3 regions of the Pseudomonas sp. GL_117 genome follow, and region 3 is predicted to be linked to each of the others. Evidence: predicted binding sites of a transcription regulator. Region 3 holds the regulator's gene; each other region holds the start of a gene.
The links. Region 3 encodes FliA, which starts transcription of late flagellar genes. Its sites were predicted from a motif close to CTAAAGTTTNNNNNNNNNNNGCCGNTAA; they were not measured.
Positions count from the first base shown of each region.

Region 1 (7,934 bases), 1.3 Mb from region 3:
CGATCTCAATGACGATGCTCCCCGAGTCATGGTAAGCATTGAGGCTCAGATGGCCCTTCGCCGACTTGCCGGCCGCACGCCGCGCATCGGCGCTTTCGATACCGTGGTCCATGGCATTGCGCAGTAGATGCATCAGCGGGTCGCCGATCTTCTCGACCACGGTCTTGTCCAGTTCGGTTTCCGCACCGCTGATGATCAGTTCGATGTCCTTGCCCAGCTCCTGGCTGATATCGCGCACCACGCGGCGGAAGCGGTTGAACGTGTCGCCGATGGGGATCATGCGCAAGTGCAGGGCGCCATCGAGGATCTCTTCCACCAGCCCCGAGACCGTCGAAGCCGCCTCTTGCAACGGGTCATTGTTAGAGGAGCGGGCCAGCAGGTTAGCGCCGGCGCTGGCGATCACCAACTCGCCGACCAGATTGATCAACTCGTCGAGTTTGTCGGCGTTGACGCGCACGTAATTGCCGTCGCGGGTCTTCACCTCACTGGGCGCCGGACGCGGCGATGCTGCTGGCATAAAGGCGGGCTCGGCCTGGGTGACCAGGTCGCGAGCGATGGCCGTCGTGCGCTCAGGCGCTTCGTCTACGGCGCTGATCTGCACTTCACAGTCATCACGCACAAAGTCGAATACCTCCTTGAGGGTGGCGTGGCTGGCCGTCGAGCGCAGGTCAATCTCGAAGCCCAGATAGCAGCTTTCCGGGTCCCAGCTGGCGGCGGGCGGAATGTGCTGAGTCAAGGTGGTGACCTGCAACAGCGTGCCCAGGGTGTCGAGGTAACGCAGGAACGACAACGGGTCCATGCCGTTGCGGAAGACATCCACGCCGAAGCGCAGGTCAATATGCCAAAGCACTTCCACCGCCGCGTCGTCGCCCACCTCAGCGGTGTCGACGCTGACAACGGTGGTTGGCAGCGGCGAATAGGCACTCAGTGCCTCGCGCAATGCCTCACCGCGCTCCAGCGCGGCGGGCGTCGGCGTCTCACCGCGGTCGGCGACCACTTCGATCAATTCGAGCATGTGGTCACCGCACTTGAGCAGCAGTGCGATCAAAGCGGCGTCCACCGCCACACTGCCTTCGCGCAGGTGGTCGAGCACGTTTTCGACGATATGCGTGAACCCCACGATCGACGCCAGACCGAATAGGCCCGCCGAACCCTTGATGGTGTGGGCGGCGCGGAAAATCGCGCCAATGGCATCCTGGTCGGCGGGCTCGCTTTCCAATTGCAGCAGGGATTGCTCCATGTCCTGCAACAGCTCGCGTGCCTCAACGATGAATGTCTGCTGTGCCTGATCGAGATTGATGCTCACCGGACCTTTCCTTGTCGATCAAAAAACGTGGGAAGCGCTGACTATGAGGCCTCACTGCGACACAGTTGGAGCGCCTGGATGACCACCTGGCTCTGGCCGGTCACGCTCAAGCCTGTACCGCTGATGCCGGCCTCACGCCGGATGACCGCAAGCAACTGCAAGCCGGCGCCATCCATTTCCGTGACCTGGGACAGGTCCAGCTCAAGGCATGGCGACGCGCCGATCTGCGGCAGCAGCGCACCTGCCAGTTCCGCGACGGTGTAAATCGTCAGCTCACCGTCAATGCGCACGCGGGCAGTGTCGTCGAAGGTGTCGATGGTGATCGGCATGGGAGCCTCCCTGGCGCCGGGGTTCAGGGCAGTATCAGTTTGGACACCGCTGCCAGCATCTGCGCCGGCTGGAACGGCTTGACCACCCAGGCCTTGGCGCCAGCGGCCTGACCCTCGGCCTTCTTCGACTCCTGGGACTCAGTGGTCAGCATGATGATAGGCGTGAACTTGTAATTGGCCAGCTTCTTGACCTCCTTGATGAAGGTGATGCCGTCCATGTGGGGCATGTTCACATCGCTGATGATCAGGTGCACCTTCTGCCCGGTGAGCTTGCCCAGGGCATCCCGGCCGTCGCAGGCTTCGATCACGTCGTAACCGGCACTTTTCAAGGCAATACCGACCACCTGCCGCACACTGCTGGAGTCGTCGACCACTAATACATTCTTCGCCATGAGGTACTCCTAAAAGAAAGTAATGTCTTGAGAATTGTGCTGCGCGGCCGCATCGCCATGGTGGATGCGCCGTTGCTCGTCGGTGGCATAGGTGGCTTCCATGCGCGCCAGCCACTGCCGGGCGTCGACGGCGACCGCCTGGTCGGGGGCCAGGCTGGCTTGCAGGAGGTGTTCATGCAAAGCGTGCATGTTGTCGCGCACGTGACTGAGGATCTGGCTGACCCGATCCTGGAATTGCAGGTTGACCAGCACCTCGGTCATCTCATCGCGGATGCCGTAGCTTTCCTGCTTGAGCAGGTCGGCGGAGTCGGCCAGACGCCCGGTGATGTTCTGGAAGCGCTCAAGCACCACTTGAATACTGTTTTCGGATTCGGCCACCGAATGGCTGTCCTGGTCGGCGTTGCTGGACGCAGCGTGCACCAATTGCGTAATGGCGTTATTGATGATGTCGACCTTGGCCGACATCTGCTGGCCGGTTTCACTGGATTTGCTCGACAGGCTGCGCACCGCATCGGCCACCACCGCGAAGCCACGACCGGCCTCACCGGCCCGCGCCGCCTCGATGGCTGCGTTGAGGGCCAGTAGGTTGGTTTGTGCAGCAATCGCCGCCACATCAGCGGCCATGGTGCGCAGTTCGCCGGTGTAGGCGGTCAGGCTGCGGACCTGGGCCAGGGTTTGATCACGACTGCTTTGCGTGGCCTTGAGCGAATTGATCACCTGGCTCAGTTCACTGTCGCTGCGTGCCAGCGCCTCAAGCGGCCCATCGGCGGCGTGCCCATCCAGTTCTCCGGCAGCGTGCTGCGAGGCGTGTACCGTTTCCTGCAAGCGCGTGGCGATCCCGGTAAACCGGTTAGCCAGGCTCACAATCGCTTCTTCGGTCTGATGGCGCGAGCTTTCCACCTGCTTGGCCCAGATCGGCATGGCGCCCAGCAACACCTCATCCAGCTGTGCCCGCGAGGCCATACCGTTGCGCGCCGCGCCCGCGTCGGCCTGAGCCGCCTGCACCTGCGCGATGCCTAGCTGCACGGCGTTACGCTGCGAACTCGCACTCCAGGCGCAGGCACCGAGGCCGATCAGCACCAGTACCGCGCAAGCCGCCAGGTTGGCCGCAGAGGTTGATTGCACCAGTGTCCAAATCACGGCAGGTACCACCGGGATCAAAGCGAACCAGCGAAAACGCGGATGAGCGAGAGGGGGAGTGCGGCTGGATTGACGCTGGGTCATGAGTTCGATCCTTGAACTGTGTTGCGCGTGGAGATGACATACGACTTATCTGCGCCGTGCGTCACAACTTTAGACAACCTAAGTGCCATCTGTCTGATTTATGACCAGCAGGCGACTGTTTCTCGGGTGTACTCACCGCATCCAAATCTCGCATGAGCCAAACCAACGACACCAGCAGGGACAGCTTGCTCCACAAAGGTATTCTTGGCGATTAAAGGCGCCAGTGTCTTAGCGTAGATCGTAATCACCAGGCGCGCTCAAGCCCGAGCGATCGAGCGCCTAGCGTACAGCCACGCAACCGGGCGCCTTGCTATACCGCCGTCGTAACGAGAGCCCGGCCCTCGAACACCTAGGCCGGAAGAGAGGAGGAGGGTGATACCTGTTCGTGGTCGGCCTCGGCCCACTTCAACATGCCATCAAGCACCGGACAAAGCTTTTGTCCCCAAGCCGTCAGGCGGTAGTCCACTCGAGGTGGCTTTTCGTCGTAGACGGTACGTATCACCAGCCCATCTTGCTCCAGCCCCCGCAGTTGTTGAGCCAGCATTTTTTGAGATATGCCACTGACCACGCGTTCGAGATCTGAAAAGCGCTGAACCTTGCCATCGAAGAGATGAAACAAAATGACCAGTTTCCATCTGCCACGCAGTAGTGCAAGTACGGCATTGACATCTTCGGCAGCTGAATCAGGCGTGTAGACCTTGTTATGGCTCATTGGTAGTCACTTACTTTTTCGTGCGTTCTTGTCGAGTTTGGCTGAGGCGCTGATCATGAGTAGCACTTGTCTATCAGGAGAATAACTCGATGAGTATTAGTCGGCATCCAGCCATTGAAGCCTATTTTACAAGTGAGACCGGCACCGACGTCGGCACCTTAAACACAGTATTTACGCAGGATGCGACAGTCCTGGATGAAGGAAAAACCATCGTGGGTATTGATGCCATCACCGCATGGAGAGCGGCAGCGAAAGCGAAGTACCAATACACGGCCGAACCCGTGGACAGTCAGGAGGATGAGGCAAAGTCGGTGATCAGCGTGCGGCTCTCCGGTAATTTTCCCGGCAGTCCTGCGGTAGTGACATACACCTTCAGTGTTCATGATGGAAAGATAAACGCCCTTGAGATTGGTTGATGACTGTCGGCAATGGGTTGGAAGGTTGTCGCGATCCCGTATCCGGACGTGACCACGGGTGGTTGAAGGTCTACAAAAAACCGCACACCGGCGAAGTCGTCGAAACCAAAGGCGGCAATCACAAGACCTTGAAAGAATGGAAAGCAGAACACGGCTCCGCCACAGTTGAGTCCTGGCTGACAAAGTGAGTTTGGTTTGAGTACAAGGGGCCCTTCGGGGCCTTTTTTATTGGATGCATTATCAGTCGCTGCCCACCCTGGCCCAGAATTCTTCGGCAGTTGGGCTGAGTGGCGCTGCTGGACGGGTCAGGTGAATTTCCAGATAGCAAGGTGGTTCAGCATTATTGCTCCAGCATTAACGTGCGCCAGACTATGGTTGGAGGCGTTGGCGGAGCGGGTTTGGACGGCGGCTCAAATTTTCCTGGCGGTGAAACAGGGTTACTACAGGACACTTCTGACAAGTGGGCTTCACGTATCGCTGTACCAGAACTCTCGTCTGGCAGAAGGGTCGAGTCACAGACCAGTGAGACAACGCTACCTGCCTGACCTTGATCTGATTCATGGGGTGGCACGGATTTGCGTGTCTTCAGATTATCGACAGTCATTCGCTTGTTTCCTGACCTGCTCGCACGCATCGAAATGCGATAAACGTAAACCCTCGTCCAGGGTTTTGGTTATTGATTGCCTGCTTGGTCATATGATCTTGATGACCACCTTGCCTTTGGCTCTGCCACGTTCGACATAGCTCAATGCCTCAGCCGTTGCTTCGAAAGGGAAGGCGCGGTCGATCACTGGTGTGATAGCGCCGGACTCGACAAGCGCAGTGATATTTTCCAACTGGGCGCCGCTCGCACGCATGAACACGAACGCATAGTTGATGCCTTGCTTGCGGGCTTTTCTGCGTATGCCGCTGCTTAACAGACGCATGACCCAGCCCAGTCCCCAGAACAGCTTTTGCTCCCGTGCGAACTCTGCCGTCGGCGGCCCTGAGATGGAGATAAGCTGGCCACCAGGCTTGAGAATGCTGAGTGATTTTTCCAGGTCGACAGGGCCTAGGCTGTTTAATACGACATCGTAGTCGCGCAAGACGTTTTCGAAGTTTTGCTGCTTGTAATCGATGACAACGTCCGCCCCTAATGCCTTGACCCAATCCACGTTACTTGTGCTGGTCGTAGTGGCAACGAAAGCACCTAGATGCTTTGCAAGCTGGATGGCAATTGTGCCGACACCACCGGAACCCGCGTGGATAAAGACTTTTTGCCCCTTTTTCAACCGGGCTGTATCAACCAACACCTGCCAGGCGGTCAGCGCAACCAAGGGAAGAGAAGCAGCTTCTTCCATGGAGATATTTTTGGGTTTCAGCGCAAGAGCACTTTCATCCACCGCAATCAGCTCGGCAAAAGCGCCAATGCGTGATTGAGGAGGGCGGGCATAGACCTCATCCCCGGGCTTGAAGTCGCGCACCCCTGACCCCACGCGGACGACGACGCCGGCTAAGTCGTTACCCATAATCAGCGGGAATGTATACGGCAGGATCAGTTTGAATTCACCTTTGCTGATCTTCGAGTCCAGCAGGTTGACGCTGCTGGCATGCACCTTGACAAGGACGTCGTTGATTCCCGGTTCCGGTTCCGGTACCTCGCCAATACGTCCATGATTTTTGCCGTAACGGTCGATCAGGAAGGCTTTCATGATTCGGTTCTCATGGTTCAATGGGGTGGCAGCATGCCCAAGCCAGCGTGCTGCTGTAAGGCGAGCCGAAGGTGTTCAGGCATTCAAAAATGCGGTCGCTCTCGTCACGAAATCAGTGTGGTATTGGAAGATTCCGCCATGACCCGCGTCGGGGTAAATGATCAGTTGTGAATTTGGAATTCGGTTCGCCAACTCGGCAGAGTTCACAGTAGGAACCATGATGTCGCTATCACCGTTTACGATCAGCGTGGGTATCTGGATGCGGCTGAGATCCTGTGGCTGTTGCCGGCCCCAGGTTTGAATCGCCTTCAGTTGCCGCATGAAGGCAGCAGGCGTTGGGTTTTTGTCTCGATATGTCTTGCGCTCCTTCAGGCGTTTTAAAAAATCCTTGGCAGCTTTTCGCCCATTGGCCGTAGCGGTGAAGAAAAGGTAAAACTTCGGGTCGCGCACTGTCAGGAGCCCCTTAAGCATCAACGGCCACGACACAGACCACACCTTATCTATACCTTCGCCGCCCGCCGGCCCGGTACCGGTCAAAATAAGTTTGCGCACCCGTTCAGGGGCTCTCAGCGCAATGTCCTGTGCGACGAACCCACCCAACGAAAACCCCAGCAGGTCGACTTTTTTGAATCCCAGAGCACGGATCACGGCGATGGCATCGTCTGCCATCTCACTGACGGTCAAAGGGGCGGTTCCACCCGATGCGCCAATTCCCCGATAGTCAGTGGCAATGATTCGTCGGGTGCGGGCCAGTCCATCGAGGATGCGTGGGTCGAAGTTATCCAGAACTGCGCCCCAATGATTCAACAGAACGAGCGGTAATCCGTCTCTAGGCCCCAAGTCTCGATAGGCAAATGCTGTTCCTTTGACAGTCACCTGCTGGTTCGCGGCGCAGACGAACTGCGCTGGCAATCCAAGGTCACGATTTGTGGCTTCAACGATCATGTGCACACCGTGCCCTGATGAGGGGCGGTTGAGTGAATGTAAGAAAATCTGCAGCAAGCGCCTTTACATCAAGGAATGCGTATCAGCGCATGCAGCCTGATAATCACGCCTTGGCTTGATAGCGCTCGGCGACTACAGATTGGCGAATCTCAGAAAGCAAACCTTGGCGGGCAGTCTGCAGAGCATCCCAACGAGCGGCGTCTTGTAACGGTGGAATGGTCACTGGCTCGCGACGATCAAAACCGACCAGCGCAGCATCGACCAGATCGCTCACATCCATAATTTCGCTCAAGGTGTTGATGTCGATGCCCGCACGTTCCCAGATCTCCGTGCGGGTGGCCGCAGGGAGAACAGCTTGTACGTAGACGCCTTTAGGCGAGAGCTCAAGGCTCAGGCCTTGCGATAGAAATAGGACAAACGCCTTGGTCGCACCGTAGACGCTCATTCCGAATTCCGGTGCCAGCCCCACGACCGAGCCAATATTGATAATTGCGCCATTACCGGCTTGTGCCAGGCGTGGAGCGATTGCGCTGGCGAGTCGTACCAGGGCGGTGGTGTTAAGCGCGACCAGGTTGGCAACGCTGTCGGTAGATTGCTCAATGAAGCTGCCAGATTGGGCGGCTCCCGCATTATTCACAAGGATGCCGATACTGGCGTCATCACGCAGGCGAGCTTCCACGGTGGTCAGATCACTGATTTGAGTCAGGTCGGCCTGGATCACGTCAATGGAAACCGCGTGTTTCTCACGCAGCTGGGAAGAGAGTGCGTCCAGCCGGTTTTTGTCGCGGGCAACCAGTACCAGGTCGTGCCCGCGTTGGGCAAAACGCTCAGCGTAGATCGCGCCAATGCCTGTTGAGGCGCCGGTAATCAGTACGGTTTCAGGGGTGCTCATAAATAGATGCTCTTGAGTGGATGTATA
Region 1 is NZ_CM174418.1:3,022,698-3,030,631, forward strand. It holds gene AC3ISR_RS13470 (chemotaxis protein CheA) at 1-1,306, opposite strand, end outside; gene AC3ISR_RS13475 (STAS domain-containing protein) at 1,348-1,635, opposite strand; gene AC3ISR_RS13480 (response regulator) at 1,659-2,027, opposite strand; gene AC3ISR_RS13485 (methyl-accepting chemotaxis protein) at 2,037-3,251, opposite strand; gene AC3ISR_RS13490 (winged helix-turn-helix transcriptional regulator) at 3,601-3,963, opposite strand; gene AC3ISR_RS13495 (nuclear transport factor 2 family protein) at 4,053-4,379, shown strand; partial or broken gene AC3ISR_RS13500 (transcriptional regulator) at 4,445-4,567, shown strand; gene AC3ISR_RS13505 (NADP-dependent oxidoreductase) at 5,072-6,070, opposite strand; gene AC3ISR_RS13510 (alpha/beta fold hydrolase) at 6,146-7,015, opposite strand; gene AC3ISR_RS13515 (SDR family NAD(P)-dependent oxidoreductase) at 7,119-7,907, opposite strand.
Region 1: AC3ISR_RS13485 (methyl-accepting chemotaxis protein) is a predicted target of FliA. The motif match lies at 3,297-3,324, and genes of this name have one in related genera.

Region 2 (7,934 bases), 150 kb from region 3:
CGCTGATCGTACAGGCGAAAGAACGCCGGGCTTTCCCAGCGCACAAACAGGTGAACCTCGGCTGTTTCGTCCGGATGGGCCTGGGGGTGAAAGGCGCTGGGCAGTACCCAGAAAGGTTTGAATTGCTGCACCCGATAACAGCCGTTGGGGCTGATATGGGCGGAGCCGGAGGGTTGCGCCAGGCCTTTTTCCCACCACTGGGAAGCGCCCCACAGCGCTGCGCAAATTAAGAGTGTGCTCAAGACTACTTTTCTCACGTTGACACAGCCTTATTTGCCCGCAGGTTGGGCGAGAAATTCGCTGATCAGGGCCACCACCTGCTGTTGAATCACCTCCCGTGGTCGCGCGCCCTCGCCATCGCGGCAAATCATGCCGTCACCGGGCGAACTCTCTTCAATCAGCGCCTCGCCGCCGGGTTTGCAGATCGCCATAAAGCTGAAGTGGGTGGCGTCGCTGATCTGCACATACTGGGTCGATGCTTTCGGCAGGCGCCTGGCCAGGTCGGCGGATTCCAGTTCGGCCGGCAGTTGCGGTTCCGTCACGCCCGCCGCAAGTATCAATGCCGGCACCGGCAGTGCCGCCAGGCTGGCGTCGGTCATGCCGCGTGACAGGCCCAGGTCCAGCGATACCACGGCGCTGACGCGTTTATCGCTCAAGTCTGCGGCCACCTTGGCGTTGTCGGGGTTCATCTGCCGGTACGTCGTGCAGGCGACCAATTGCGGGTGAGCGGTGCAGTCTTTGGCGAACAGCGCGGGGTCGAAGCGCGCGCCGGCGGCTTCCAGCACGGTCCAGCCGCCGAGTGAATGGCCGATCACGGCAATCCGACGATTCTCCACGGCGCCGAATTGCTTAGGCTGCGCGAGCACCGCGTCGATGGCGCGGCTCAGGTCCTTGGGCCGTTGCCACAACTGCGCGGCGGCCTCGGGGCTGCGATCTTTGCTGGTGGTGCCGGGGTGGTTGACCGCCGCGACGATATAACCCTGATGCGCCAACGCACTGGCCAGCCACACCTGATTACCCCAATTGCCGCCATTGCCGTGGGAAATCACCACCAACGGATGTCTGCCGCTGGCGGGCGGTGCGTCGGGCACGGCGAGGGCACCGTGAAAGACGGCGTCGTCGCGGATCAGCTCTGGGGCTTTGGCGGTTTTAGCGGGATACCACACGACCATCTGCAACGGGCGGTTGCCGTGGGCGTCGGGGAGAGTGGTGTTCTGGAAGCCGATGGGGCTGTTGTCGGCGAATGCAGGTGTGGCGAGGCAGACCAGGAACAACGCGGCAAGGGTGGTTTTCACTGTTGTTATCGTCCTTGAAGTGAGGCGCGCATCATGGCTGGAAATCGGCGATTTGAGTAGAGGGCAGGCGGGACTAGGAAGTTGCTGACGAACTCCTGATTTAAAGTATGGCGGAGTTGTCTTTGTTGATTTTAGGAAGTGTGTGGGTTTATTCGGTTATTGAATCGTGCAAAAAAAGGTAGTGGCGTGATTCTTACAGTAGGCTTGATTGGAACCTTATGTGTTGACACCTGACTCTATGGTGAAGATTTTGAAAGGTTGATTGTATTTCCTCAGCGCGTAAATCTCGCTGGAGCGGTTCTTGCGCTGTTTGCTGTTTTAGTAGTTTCTAACAATGAAGCCGCTTTTGCCGGGGAGGGATCAATCACTAAAGCCACTGCGCCCGGTCCGGTGTCGGTTTTTCAAATTTCTATGCTACTTCTTCGGATTTTCCTGCGGTTATGCTATTGCCGTCCGTACAGCACTCAAGAATATTGTATGGGCATGCTCGCGAACGCGCAGTGTCAGTCTCCCGATAGATAGACTGATCCACCGCATTCGCAAGCAAGCCCGCACACATTTTTGATCTCTGTGTTTTAGCTCATCGCACCAGGCACGGCTGTTTGTTGTTGAACTTCCACCCTGGAATCAAAAACTGCATCGCCACGCTGTCATCCCGTGCGCCCAGGCCCATGCCCTTGTACAGCTCATGGGCCTTGGCCACGGCGTCCATATCGATGTCCACGCCCAGGCCGGGTTTGGCCGGCACGTTCACGTAGCCGCCTTCGATCTTCAGGGGTTCCCGGGTCAGGCGCTGGCCGTCCTGCCAGATCCAATGGGTGTCGATGGCGGTGATGTCGCCCGGTGCGGCGGCGGCGACCTGGGTGAACATCGCCAGGGAAATGTCGAAGTGGTTGTTGGAGTGCGAACCCCAGGTCAGGCCCCACTCGTGGCACATCTGCGCGACACGTACCGAGCCTTGCATGGTCCAGAAGTGCGGGTCGGCCAGGGGGATGTCCACTGATTGCAGTTGGATCGCGTGACCCATTTCGCGCCAGTCGGTGGCGATCATATTGGTCGCGGTTTTCAGCCCGGTGGCGCGGCGGAATTCGGCCATTACTTCGCGGCCGGAATAGCCGTTTTCCGCACCGCAGGGGTCTTCGGCGTAGGCGAGCACGTGGTGTTGGTCGCGGCACAGGCGGATGGCTTCTTGCAGAGACCATGCGCCGTTCGGGTCGAGGGTGATGCGTGCATCGGGGAAGCGTTCGGCCAGGGCGGTGACGGCTTCGATTTCTGCGTCGCCGCTCAATACCCCGCCTTTGAGCTTGAAGTCGTTGAAGCCGTATTTGGCCTTGGCGGCTTCGGCCAGGCGCACCACGGCTTCGGCAGTCAACGCCTGCTCATGGCGCAGGCGGAACCAGTCGTCATCGGCGTCGGCTTCGTTGCGGTAGGCCAGGTCGGTGGTGTTGCGGTCGCCGATGTAGAACAGGTAACCGAGCATTTTCACCGCATCGCGCTGCTGCCCTTCGCCAAGCAGGGCGGCCACCGGCACTTCGAGGAACTGCCCCAGCAAGTCGAGCAACGCGGCTTCCATCGCGGTGACGGCATGGATGGTGATGCGCAGGTCGAAGGTTTGCAGGCCGCGCCCGGCAGAGTCCCGCGAGGCGAAGGTGCTGCGCATCTGGTTGAGGATGCGCTGGTAATGGCCGATGGGCTGGCCGATCACCAGGCTGCGGGCGTCTTCCAGGGTTTCGCGGATGCGCTCGCCGCCGGGCACTTCGCCAACGCCGGTGTTGCCCGAACTGTCCTTGAGGATAACGATGTTGCGCGTGAAATACGGACCGTGGGCACCGCTGAGGTTGAGCAGCATGCTGTCATGGCCGGCGACCGGGATGACTTGGAAATCGCTGACGATAGGCGTGTTCATGGCAGGTTCCTAAATAGGCTCAGAGAGGTTTGCTGATGGCCGCGCCGCTGGGCACGACGCTCGGTGCCGCCAGCGCGGCAGAGGGCGAGGTCTTGGCAAAAAACACCAGGATCGCGGCCAGCACCGAGGTGCCGGCCAGGCCGTAGAGGCCGCCCTGGATCGACCCGGTGGTCTGTTCCAGGAAGCCGAACGTGGTCGGCGCAACAAAGCCGCCCAGGTTGCCGATGGAGTTGATCAGCGCGATCACCGCCGCAGCGATGCGCGCATCCAGGTAGCCCTGGGGAATCGGCCAGAACAGCGACGACGCCGACTTGAAACCGATCGCCGCAAAACAGATCGCCACGAAGGCAAACACCGGCCCGCCGGTGGTGGACATGAACATGCCCGCCGCCGCAATCAACAACGCCGCCGCAACCCACGCCTGCTGGAACTTGAACTTGCCCGACAGCGACGCGAAGGCGTACATGGCGATGATCGAGATCAGCCACGGGATCGAGTTGAAGAAACCGACCTGCACGTCACTCAACTCACCCATCTTCTTGATGATGCTCGGCAGCCAGAACGTCGCGGCGTAGATCGTCAACTGGATGCAGAAGTACAACGCACAGAACAGCATGATCTGGCGGTCCTTGAGCAGCTTGCCGATGGTCGGCTTGACCGTGCTCAGCGCTTCACGGTCGCGTTGTTCCTGGTCGATGGCGTTGACCAGTGCGTCCTGCTCTTCGCGGTTCATCCATTTCGCGTCGTGAGGCTTGGAGTCGAGCCAGAACCACACAAAGAACCCCAGCGCCACCGAGGCCAGGCCTTCGATGCCGAACATCCATTGCCAGCCGTGCAGGCCGAAGCCTTCGATCTGCAACAGCGCCCCCGACAAGGGGCCGGAAATCAGCGAGGCAACCGCCGAGCCACTGAGAAAGATCGCGATGGCCTTGCCGCGCTCAACGCCGGGCAACCAGCGGGTGAAGTAGTAGATCACCCCCGGGAAGAAACCCGCCTCGGCCACACCCAGCAGAAACCGCAGGATGTAGAAGTGGGTTTCGTTCTGGATGAACGCCATCAGCGTGGCGACGATGCCCCAGGTGAACATGATGCGGGTCAGCCAGATCCGTGCGCCGACCTTTTGCAGGAGCATGTTGGAGGGCACTTCGAAGAGCGCGTAGCCGATAAAGAACAACCCGGCGCCGAAGCCGTAGGCCGCTGCGCCGATGCCCAGGTCATGCTCCATGTGCGTGCGCACGAAGCCGATGTTGACCCGGTCGATGTAGTTGAGGATGAACATAATCACGAACAGTGGCAGCACGTGGCGCTTCACTTTGCTCACGGCGCGCGCGAGGACGGGATCACTGGTTGAAGCGGCGGATGCATGGCTTGAATGGGTCACAGTTCAAAACTCCCCCTGATTATTTTTATGCGGGTTTGTGCGTCTTGTTGATAGACATCATACAAGTGCTTTTCTTGAAGCCGCAATCGGGCGCTGTGATTTTTGTTTTTATAAGGCTGTAGGGTTTATTGGTGTTTTGGTTATTTACCAGTGTTTGCAGGGGTTTATTAGGCTTTTTGGCGGGTGTGAATAGATGTGGATGCCTTGGCGATGTGTTTGAGCTTGTGCCAGGTAAAAGATAGTCATCATACAAGTAGGTGGGGTTTTGAATCTGCCCGGCCTCGTCTGCGGGCAGGGTGTTAAGCTCCCACCAGCCCAGCCCCGTGGACCCGTAACGATGCCCAATGAAAACGGAACGCCTGTCCGTAAACGTTCCAACAACCTCGCCCAAGGCGTGCTCGACGCGCTGACCCAGCGCATCCTGCTCGGGCAGTTGCAGCCCGGTGAAAAGCTGCCATCCGAATCCACCATCGTGGCTGAACACGGGGTAAGCCGTACCGTGGTCCGCGAGGCGCTGTCCAAGTTGCAGGCCTCGGGGCTGGTGGAGACACGCCACGGCATCGGCACCTTTGTGCTCGCGCCGCAAGCGCAATCCGGCCTGCGCCTGCATGTGGACACGGTGGCCAGCGTGCGCAGCGTGCTCGAGTTGCGCTTGGGCCTTGAGGTGCAGGCGGTGGCACTGGCCGCACTGCGCAGGAGTGATGAACAACTGGCGCGCATGCGTGTGGCGCTGAGTGACTACCAGGCTTGCCTGGCCAACAACGACAGTTGCGTGGAAGCAGACAAGCGCTTTCACCAGTTGATCGCCGAAGCCACCGGCAATACCTTCTTCACCGAAATCATGCTGCACCTGGGCAATGCGATGATTCCGCGCACCCAGGTCAAGGGCGCCGAGCGCGGCGGCGCGGATTTCGCCCAATTGGGCCAGTTGGCGCACCTGGAGCATGAGGCAATCTTCAATGCGATCAAGCGCCAGGACCCGGACGCCGCACGCGCCGCGATGGTGCTGCACTTGAGCAACAGTCGCGATCGATTTTCGGGAGAGTAGGGCAGTTGAACGAACACACTTTATCCATGCGCCTGGAGCGCGTGGCGGCGAACGTGCCCGCCGGCGCACGCCTGGCCGATATCGGCTCCGACCACGCTTACCTGCCGGTGGCGTTGTTACGCCGTGGCGCAATCACCGCGGCGGTGGCGGGCGAGGTGGCGGCTACGCCCTTTCACGCGGCGCAGCGCACCGTGCGTGACAACGGCCTGGAACAACAGGTCAGCGTACGTCTGGCCAAAGGCTTGGCGGCCATCGAGCCGCAAGACGGCATCACCGCGATCAGCCTGTGCGGCATGGGCGGCGAAACCATCCGCGACATTCTCGCCAGCGGCAAGGCGCACCTGAACGGCCGCGAGCGGCTGGTCCTGCAACCCAACGGCGGTGAGCAACCGTTACGCCAATGGTTGATGGACAACGGCTACGCCATCCTTCACGAGGAGTTGCTGCACGAGAACCGCTTCTACTACGAAATCATCGTCGCCGAGCGCGGCGAGCCCATGCGCTACAGCGCCGAGCAACTATACTTCGGCCCGTTGCACTTGCAGGCACGCAGCCCGGTGTTTTTGGCCAAGTGGCAACGTACGCTGCGCGAGAAACAAAAGACCTTGGCCAGCCTTGAACAGGCGCGCCAGGCGGGGCTTGAGGACAAGTTGCAAGCGCTTGCGCGGCACGTCAGCTGGATCACCGCACTGTTGAAAGGCGAGTGAAAAAATGTGGCGAGGCCGCTTGCACCCTCTCCACAAGCACAGTGTTCGCCCCTGACTGACTGGCACCAGGGCCCGCTCCACATCCGTTGTTTTGTACCAATGGTTACGCCTGTGAGCGGTACTGAGTGCTTTTGCCCCATTTCAGGGCAAGTGGCGTGCGCTTTTTGTGTGCCACCCCGCGTAACTCAAGCCTCCCACCCTACGGCCCGTATCTTGCTTGAGCCAAGTTAATCAATGACATGGCGTTTTGCCGTTAGTCATTTCAAGGCTTCACCGTGCGGTGCACCGCGTGGGTCGTTTTAGGGAGTGGTCGGACATGCACAGCTTTTTATCACCCGGTATCCGCCTACTCGGCCGTTTTGGTTTCGCGCGCAAGTTCCAGATCCTGTTCTTCCTGTTCATGCTGCCCCTGGCCGGCAGCCTGTGGATGATCGGGCAGGACTACCGCGCCAAATTGACTGTGATCTCCAGCGAGCAGTCCGGCGTGCGCCAACTGCTGGCGATGGACGCGCTGGACGCCCAGCTGACCGCCCAGCGCAACCTGGCTGCACGCTGGAAAGCCGCCGACATCCTGCACGCTCCCACACCGGCGGCGAAGGCGGCGATGGACAAGGTCGATGCCAACTTCCCGGTGCTGCTGCAAAGCCTGCAAACCCTCGGCGAGGCGCTCAAGGCCCAGCATGCCAGCGCCGACATCCTGGCGCGCTTCGAGGCGTTGCAGGCCACGGTCAAGGGTATGGATTCCCAAGCCTTGCGTGCCGTGGGCTGGTGGCCGGACGGCTATGATCGCTTCACCGCAGCCCTGACTGCGATGCAAACCCTGCGCGAACAGGTGACCCTGGACACCGGCCTGATCCTCGACCCATGGCTGGAAACCTACCTGCTGATGCAGATTTCCACCCAGCACACCCCCGACCTGATCGAGCGCATCGGACGCATGGCCAGTGTGGGCCAGTCGTCCATCGCGTCTGGCCAGTTCACCCTGCAAAGCCGCTTGCAGATGCGCGACCTGCGCGGTCGCATCGGCGATGCGCGGGATCAGTTGGTCAAGGCCGCCGCCTCGCTCAAGGCCAAGCAATACGCGGGCATCGAGGCGTGGACCGCGCAGTACGACAGCAGCCTGCAAGGCCTGGATAACCAACTCAAGGTCCTCGACGACGGCGTGTTCGGCGGCACCATCAAGCTCGATACCACAGCGTTCGAAAGCAGTGTCGATACCATGCTCGACAGCCTCGGCGCGCTGCGCAACCAGACGCTGAAGTCCCTGGATGCGCGGTTGAGCTATTACCACAACCGCTCGCTGCAGCAGATCATTCCCGTGGCGGCGACGTTCAGCCTGCTGGCGTTGGCGGCGCTGTACCTGTTTATGTGCCTGCAAGCCTCGATCCGCCGCAGCGCCAGTGGCATCACCACCCTGGCGGAGTCGCTGCGTGACGGCAACCTGTGTGTGGAAGTGGCGGTGCAAGGGCGTGACGAACTGGCGGCGATCAGCACTGCGCTGAACGTCGCAGTGGTGCAATTGCGCACCAGCCTGCTGGGGGTCAATCACGAGACCCAGCAATTGGGCTCGGCGGTGCTCACCCTCAATTCGCAATCG
Region 2 is NZ_CM174418.1:4,202,631-4,210,564, reverse strand. It holds gene AC3ISR_RS19085 (hypothetical protein) at 1-242, opposite strand, end outside; gene AC3ISR_RS19080 (alpha/beta hydrolase family protein) at 270-1,295, opposite strand; gene gudD (glucarate dehydratase) at 1,876-3,201, opposite strand; gene AC3ISR_RS19070 (MFS transporter) at 3,221-4,582, opposite strand; gene AC3ISR_RS19065 (FadR/GntR family transcriptional regulator) at 4,920-5,630, shown strand; gene AC3ISR_RS19060 (tRNA (adenine(22)-N(1))-methyltransferase) at 5,636-6,337, shown strand; gene AC3ISR_RS19055 (methyl-accepting chemotaxis protein) at 6,654-7,934, shown strand, end outside.
Region 2: AC3ISR_RS19055 (methyl-accepting chemotaxis protein) is a predicted target of FliA. The motif match lies at 6,522-6,549, and genes of this name have one in related genera.

Region 3 (7,934 bases):
CATCGAGGGTTACCCGGGCGCCTTCGTGCGTCAGCGAGGAGAACATCAATACCGGGGTCGGGCAGCGTTGCATGATGTGTCGAACTGCCGTGATGCCATCCATCATCGGCATCTCGTAGTCCATGGTGATCACGTCCGGCTTCAACGCAATGGCTTGATCAATCGCCTCTTTGCCGTTGGTGGCCGTGCCGACCACCTGGATGCTTGGATCGGCGGAAAGAATTTCCGAGACGCGGCGGCGGAAGAAACCCGAATCGTCCACCACCAGGACCTTGACTGCCATAAACACTCCGTTAGGCGGGGCGGGCGAACCGCCCTACCCCACCAGAATCAAATACGCCGAGCGGCGTAACGCTTGAGCATGCTCGGAACATCGAGAATCAGCGCGATCCGACCGTCACCGGTGATGGTCGCACCCGACATGCCCGGGGTTCCCTGCAGCATTTTGCCCAAAGGCTTGATCACCACTTCTTCCTGGCCAACCAGTTGATCGACGACAAAGCCGATACGCTGGGTGCCCACGGAAAGAATCACCACATGGCCTTCGCGCTGCTCTTCATGGGCAGCCGAAGCCACCAGCCAGCGCTTGAGGTAGAACAGTGGCAACGCCTTGTCACGCACGATCACCACTTCCTGGCCGTCGACCACGTTGGTGCGCGACAGGTCGAGGTGGAAGATCTCGTTGACGTTGACCAGCGGGAAGGCGAACGCCTGGTTGCCCAGCATCACCATCAGGGTCGGCATGATCGCCAAGGTCAACGGCACCTTGATCACGATCTTCGAACCCTGGCCCTTGGTCGAGTAGATATTGATCGAGCCGTTGAGCTGGCTGATCTTGGTCTTCACCACGTCCATGCCGACGCCACGGCCGGACACGTCGGAGATCTCGGTCTTGGTCGAGAAGCCCGGGGCGAAGATCAGGTTGTAGCACTCGGTGTCGGTCAGGCGGTCGGCGGCGTCCTTGTCCATCACGCCACGCTTGACCGCGATATTGCGCAGGATGGTCGGGTCCATGCCTTTGCCGTCATCGGTAATCGACAGCAGGATATGGTCGCCTTCTTGCTCCGCCGCCAGGATCACCTTGCCGCCACGGGACTTGCCCGAGGCTTCGCGTTCTTCCGGGGTTTCCACGCCGTGGTCGACGGCGTTGCGCACCAAGTGGACCAGCGGGTCGGCCAGGGCCTCGACAAGGTTTTTGTCGAGGTCGGTTTCTTCACCCACCAGTTCCAGGTTGATTTCTTTCTTGAGCTGGCGCGCGAGGTCGCGAACCAGGCGCGGGAAGCGACCGAAGACTTTCTTGATCGGCTGCATCCGCGTTTTCATCACGGCGGTTTGCAGGTCGGCGGTGACCACGTCGAGGTTCGACACGGCCTTCTGCATGGCCTCATCGCCGCTGTTCAGGCCCAGGCGCACCAGGCGGTTACGCACCAGCACCAGTTCGCCGACCATGTTCATGATGTCGTCCAGGCGTGCGGTATCAACCCGCACGGTGGTTTCGGCTTCACTGGCAGGCTTTTCAGCGCCAGCCGGTGCAGGTGCCGCGGCACGTGCTGGGGCAGCGGCGGCGGGCGCCGCAGCAGGCGCGGGAGCCGGTTTGGCGGCTGCCGGAGTCGCAGCTTTCGCCGCCGCTGCTGGCGCCGGCGTGGCGACCTTGGCCGTCGCGCCCACTTCGGTGAACTTGCCTTTGCCGTGCAGTTCGTCCAGCAACGACTCGAACTCGTGATCGGAGATCAGTCCGTCGCCGGCAGGTGCGGCAGGTGCAGCAGGCGTGGCAGCCGCCGCGGTTGGCGCGGTGGCTGCGACGGCGGGCAAGGCGTCGGCTGCAAACGTGCCCTTGCCATGCAGTTGGTCGAGCAACGCTTCAAATTCGTCGTCGGTGATGTCGGTGCTGGTCGAGGCGGCTGGCGCTTCGGTAGGCGTTTCGGTCGGCGCGGCAGGTGCCACCGCGTCGGCGGCGAACTGGCCTTTGCCGTGCAACTGGTCGAGCAGCGATTCGAACTCAGCGTCGGTAATGTCTTCGCCCGTCGGCGCCGCAACGGGCGCTGCCGGAGCTTCAGCCTCGGCCTTGACCGCGCTGAGGGAGTTGAGCAGTTGCTCGAACTCGCTGTCGGTCACGTCCGCTTCGGGCTCTGCCACAGGTTCCGGCACAGCTTCAGCCACCGGTGCCACCGACATGTCGGCAGGCTCGGCATAGCGCGCCAGGGCGGCCAGCAGTTCCGGCGTGGCTGCGGTGATCGGGGCACGTTCACGCACTTGGCTGAACATGCCGTTGACCGCATCCAGTGCTTCGAGAATCACGTCCATCAACTCCGAGTCGACGTGCCGCTCACCCTTGCGCAGGATGTCGAACACGTTCTCGGCGATGTGGCAGCACTCCACCAGCTCATGGAGCTGGAGGAAGCCGGCGCCCCCTTTTACAGTATGAAAACCGCGAAAAATTGCATTGAGCAGGTTCGCATCATCCGGTCGGCTTTCCAGCTCGACCAGTTGCTCGGACAACTGCTCTAAAATTTCGCCGGCCTCTACAAGGAAATCCTGAAGGATCTCTTCATCGGCGCCGAAGCTCATGTGGGTGCTCCTTAGAAGCCTAAACTGGATAACAGGTCATCGACATCATCTTGACCCGATACAACGTCTTCACGTTTATCGGCATGAATCTGCGGACCTTCACCCTTGGCGAGATGTTTTTGTGGATCTTTTTCCGAGAGGATCGCTTCGCGGTCATGTTCGATGCCGGCAAAACGGTCAACCTGGCCTGCCATGAGCACCAATTTGAGCAAATTGCTTTCCACTTCGGTGACCAATTGGGTCACACGCTTGATCACCTGACCGGTGAGGTCCTGGTAATCCTGGGCCAGCAGAATGTCATTGAGGTTGCTGGAAACCATGCGGTTTTCCTGCTCACTGCGTGACAGGAAACCTTCGACCCGACGTGCCAACTCACGAAACTCTTCGGCCCCGACTTCGCGGCGCATGAAGCGACCCCAGTCGTGGCTCAAGGCCTGGGCTTCGGTGGCCATGCCGTTGACCAGAGGCGTGGCGTTTTCCACCAGGTCCATGGTGCGGTTGGCCGCCGCCTCAGTCAGCCTGACCACATAGGACAGGCGCTCGGTGGCATCGGTGATCTGCGAGATCTCTTCGGCCTGGGGCATGTGCGGGTCGATCTGGAAATTGACGATCGCACTATGCAGCTCACGCGTGAGCTTGCCCACTTCCTGGTACAGGCCGCGGTCACGGGTCTGGTTGAGCTCATGGATCAACTGCACCGCGTCGCCGAACTGGCCTCTCTCAAGGCAGTCGACCAACTGGTGAGCATGCTTTTTCAGGGTCGACTCGAAGTCTCCCTGTGATGTTTCTTTATGCTCCATAGCTCCCCCGCGATGGCATTAGCCGTGGATGCGTTCGAAGATTTTTTCGATCTTCTCTTTCAAGGCCAATGCAGTGAAAGGTTTGACCACGTAACCGTTTACCCCGGCTTGGGCGGCTTCGATGATCTGTTCACGCTTGGCTTCGGCGGTCACCATCAGCACGGGCAGGCCGCGCAGCTTTTCGTCGGCACGCACGTGACGCAGCAGGTCGATACCGGTCATGCCCGGCATGTTCCAGTCGGTTACCAGAAAGTCGATGCTCCCGCTGTTGAGGATCGGAATCGCCGTAAGGCCGTCATCCGCCTCGACCGTGTTTGTGAACCCAAGGTCACGCAACAGGTTTTTAATGATCCGCCGCATCGTTGAGAAGTCATCAACGATGAGGATTTTCATGTTCTTGTCCAATTCGACCTCCAAGCAGTCTTAAACGCGCCCAGCACCTGGACGCGCCATTTCAATCAACAGGCGTTACACAAAAAGGACTGCCCAGGGCACCACGGCGCAAAACCGCAAAAGCGTCACGCCTTCACGGTCTCGTCTGCAGTGTCCCCACACTGCCTGTCAGCGCGCGCGCCACTCTCCCAACCGCCCCCGCAAGCGGGCTGCGCACTGGCTATGCAGCTGGCTGACACGCGATTCGCTGACCCCCAGGACCTCACCGATTTCCTTGAGGTTCAGCTCTTCGTCGTAGTACAGCGCCAACACCAGTCGCTCACGCTCCGGCAAATTGGCAATCGCGTCCGCCAACGCGCCCTGGAAGCGTTCATCCTCCAGGTCGCGCGACGGCTCAAGATGTGCACTCGCGCCGTCCTCGTGCAGCCCTTCGTGTTCGCCGTCCTGTAGCAGGTCGTCGAAGCTGAACAGGCGGCTGCCCAAGGTATCGTTCAAAATCCCGTAATAATCGTCGAGACTCAATTGGAGTTCGGCCGCAACTTCGTGATCTTTAGCGTCGCGACCGGTTTTTGCTTCAATTGCGCGAATTGCGTCACTGACCATGCGCGTATTGCGGTGTACCGACCGCGGCGCCCAATCACCTTTACGCACCTCATCGAGCATCGCGCCACGGATACGGATGCCCGCGTACGTCTCGAAACTGGCACCCTTGCTCGCATCGTATTTGGTCGACACTTCAAGCAGGCCGATCATGCCGGCCTGGATCAAGTCTTCGACCTGCACACTCGCCGGCAGGCGCGCCAGCAGGTGATAGGCGATGCGCTTGACCAGCGGCGCATAGCGCTCGATCAATTCGCCCTGGCTGTCACGTGCCGACTTCTTGTAAAGGTTGTAGCCGCTGGATGTCATAGCACAGGTCCCGCGCTCGTCTGATGCACCAATCGCTCGACGAAAAACTCCAGATGCCCCCGGGGATTGGCGGGCAATGGCCAAGTATCGACCTTCTGAGCAATAGCCTTGAACGCCAGTGCGCACTTCGAACGAGGGAACGCTTCATAGACCGCACGCTGCTTTTGCACGGCCTTGCGCACACACTCGTCATAGGGAACTGCGCCTACGTATTGTAAGGCGACATCGAGAAAGCGATCCGTGACCTTGGTCAACTTGGCGAACAGGTTGCGCCCTTCCTGCGGGCTCTGGGCCATGTTGGCCAGGACGCGGAAGCGGTTCATGCCGTAGTCACGGTTAAGCAATTTGATCAGGGCGTAGGCATCGGTGATCGAGGTGGGTTCATCGCAGACCACCAGCAAGACTTCCTGCGCGGCGCGCACGAAGCTGACCACCGACTCGCCGATCCCGGCGGCGGTGTCGATCACCAGCACGTCGAGGTTGTCGCCAATGTCGCTGAACGCCTGGATCAGGCCGGCATGCTGCGCCGGGCTCAAGTGCACCATGCTCTGGGTGCCGGAGGCAGCCGGTACGATGCGGATCCCGCCAGGACCCTGGAGCAGCACATCACGCAGCTCGCAGCGGCCCTCGATCACATCGGCGAGGGTGTGTTTGGGCGTCAGCCCCAGCAGAACGTCGACATTCGCCAGACCCAGGTCAGCATCCAGCAACATGACCCGACGGCCAAGCTCTGCCAGGGCCAGGGACAAATTCACTGACACGTTAGTTTTCCCGACGCCACCTTTGCCGCCGGTCACCGCGATCACCTGTACGGGATGCATGCTGCCCATTTTATTTCTTTACCTTGTCTTGCTTAGACGCAGGCTACATGGCTTGGCCGCGTGAATCGCTTGCAGACCAACGATGTAGATACATTTCACGGTGTTCGCCCTGCCCTCAACCCACCCGCTTTGCCGGGTTGTGGTAGAGGTCGGCGAACATATCGGCCATCGCTTCCTCGCTAGGCTCTTCTTGCATTTGCACGCTGACAGCGCGGCTGACCAACTGATGACGGCGCGGCAGATGCAAATCATCCGGGATCCGCGGCCCGTCGGTCAGGTAGGCGACCGGTAATTCATGGCTGATCGCCAGGCTCAATACTTCGCCCAGGCTCGCCGTCTCATCCAGTTTAGTCAGGATGCAGCCGGCCAGGCCGCAACGTTTGTAGCTGTGGTATGCAGCGGTAAGAACCTGTTTCTGGCTGGTGGTTGCAAGCACCAGGTAATTTTTCGACTTGATGCCACGCCCGGCCAGGCTTTCCAGTTGCATGCGCAGCGCCGGATCGCTGGCCTGCAGGCCGGCGGTGTCGATCAGCACCACGCGCTTGCGCAGCAGCGGATCGAGGGCGTTGGCCAGGGACTGGCCCGGGTCGACGTGGGTCACCGACACATTGAGGATACGGCCCAGGGTCTTGAGCTGCTCCTGGGCGCCGATGCGGTAGCTGTCCATGCTCACCAGCGCGATGTTGTGCGCGCCGTACTTGAGCACATAACGCGCGGCCAGCTTGGCCAGTGTGGTGGTCTTGCCCATGCCGGCAGGGCCGACCATGGCGATCACACCGCCCTCTTCCAGGGGCTCGATTTCCGGGGTGACGATCATCCGCGCCAGGTGCGCCAGCAGCATGCGCCAGGCCTGGCGAGGCTCGTCGATTTCGGTGGTCAGTGCCAGCAGGTCGCGGGACAACGGGCCGGACAGGCCGATGCGTTGCAGGCGGCGCCACAGGTTGGCCTGGGCCGGCTTGCTGCCTTGCAACTGTGTCCACGCCAGGGAGCCCAGCTGCACTTCCAGCAGCTCACGCAGGCCATTGAGTTCAAAGCGCATCGAGTCAAACACACGCTGGTCGACTGCGCCCGCCGGTGGCGGCGCTGCAGGACGCGGTGGTTCGGTGAAGGTGGGCTCAACCAAGGGCTCCGCAGCGGTCAACGGCAGGCCGGCGAACAACTGGCGATTGGTGGTGGCATCGCTGTCGCCGCGCATGCTCAGTTCGGCCTGGGCCGACACAATGCGCGAGGCGGTCTTGCGCAGCTCGTCTTCGAGTTCCATGTTCGGCACACGCGGCGCCAGCGCCGAAGGCGTGTAATCCAGGGCAGCCGTCAGCTCGACACCGCCGGCAATACGACGGTTACCGATAATCGCGGCATCGGCGCCCAGCTCATCACGCACCAGTTTCATGGCCTGACGCATATCGGCGGCGAAAAAACGCTTCACTTGCATAACCCACTACCTCAGCCGTTGGGCCCTACTGTCGCGACGATAGTCACTTGCTTGTTGTCAGGAATTTCCTGATAAGCCAAAACGTGCAAATTCGGAACTGCCAGGCGTCCAAACCGCGACAACATCGCCCGGACGGGGCCGGCCACCAGCAGAATCACCGGATGGCCCTGCATTTCCTGGCGTTGTGCGGCGTCGATCAACGAACGCTGCAGTTTTTCAGCCATGCTTGGCTCCAGCAGAACGCCCTCTTCCTGGCCTTGTCCTGCCTTCTGAATACTATTGAGCAATATTTGTTCCAACCTTGGCTCCAAGGTGATCACAGGCAGCTCAGACTCAGTCCCTACAATGCTTTGCACGATGGCGCGAGACAATCCGACACGCACCGCCGCCACCAGCGCGGCGGTATCTTGACTCTTGGCGGCATTGTTGGCGATGGCCTCGGCGATGCTGCGAATGTCGCGCACCGGCACCTGTTCGGCCAGCAGCGCCTGCAACACCTTGAGCAACTGCGACAGCGACAGCACGCCCGGCACCAGCTCTTCGGCGAGTTTTGGCGAAGCCTTGGCCAGCAAACCCATCAATTGCTGGACTTCCTCGTGGCCGATCAGCTCGTGGGAGTGCTTGTACAAGATCTGGTTAAGGTGGGTGGCGACCACGGTGCTGGCGTCAACCACGGTGTAGCCCAGGGACTGCGCCTGGCTGCGCTGGCTGATTTCGATCCACACCGCTTCCAGGCCAAAAGCCGGATCTTTGGCGGTAATGCCGTTGAGGCTGCCGAATACCTGGCCGGGGTTGATCGCCAACTCGCGGTCCGGGTAGATCTCGGCTTCGGCGAGGATCACGCCCATCAGGGTCAGGCGGTAGGCACTGGGGGCCAGGTCGAGGTTGTCGCGGATGTGCACGGTGGGCATCAGGAAGCCCAGGTCCTGGGACAATTTCTTGCGCACGCCCTTGATCCGCGCCAGCAGCTGGCCGCCCTGGTTGCGGTCCACCAGCGGGATCAGGCGGTAG
Region 3 is NZ_CM174418.1:4,356,542-4,364,475, forward strand. It holds gene AC3ISR_RS19720 (protein-glutamate methylesterase/protein-glutamine glutaminase) at 1-283, opposite strand, end outside; gene AC3ISR_RS19725 (chemotaxis protein CheA) at 331-2,568, opposite strand; gene AC3ISR_RS19730 (protein phosphatase CheZ) at 2,580-3,368, opposite strand; gene AC3ISR_RS19735 (chemotaxis response regulator CheY) at 3,387-3,761, opposite strand; gene fliA (RNA polymerase sigma factor FliA) at 3,930-4,670, opposite strand; gene fleN (flagellar synthesis regulator FleN) at 4,667-5,500, opposite strand; gene flhF (flagellar biosynthesis GTPase FlhF) at 5,607-6,923, opposite strand; gene flhA (flagellar biosynthesis protein FlhA) at 6,935-7,934, opposite strand, start outside.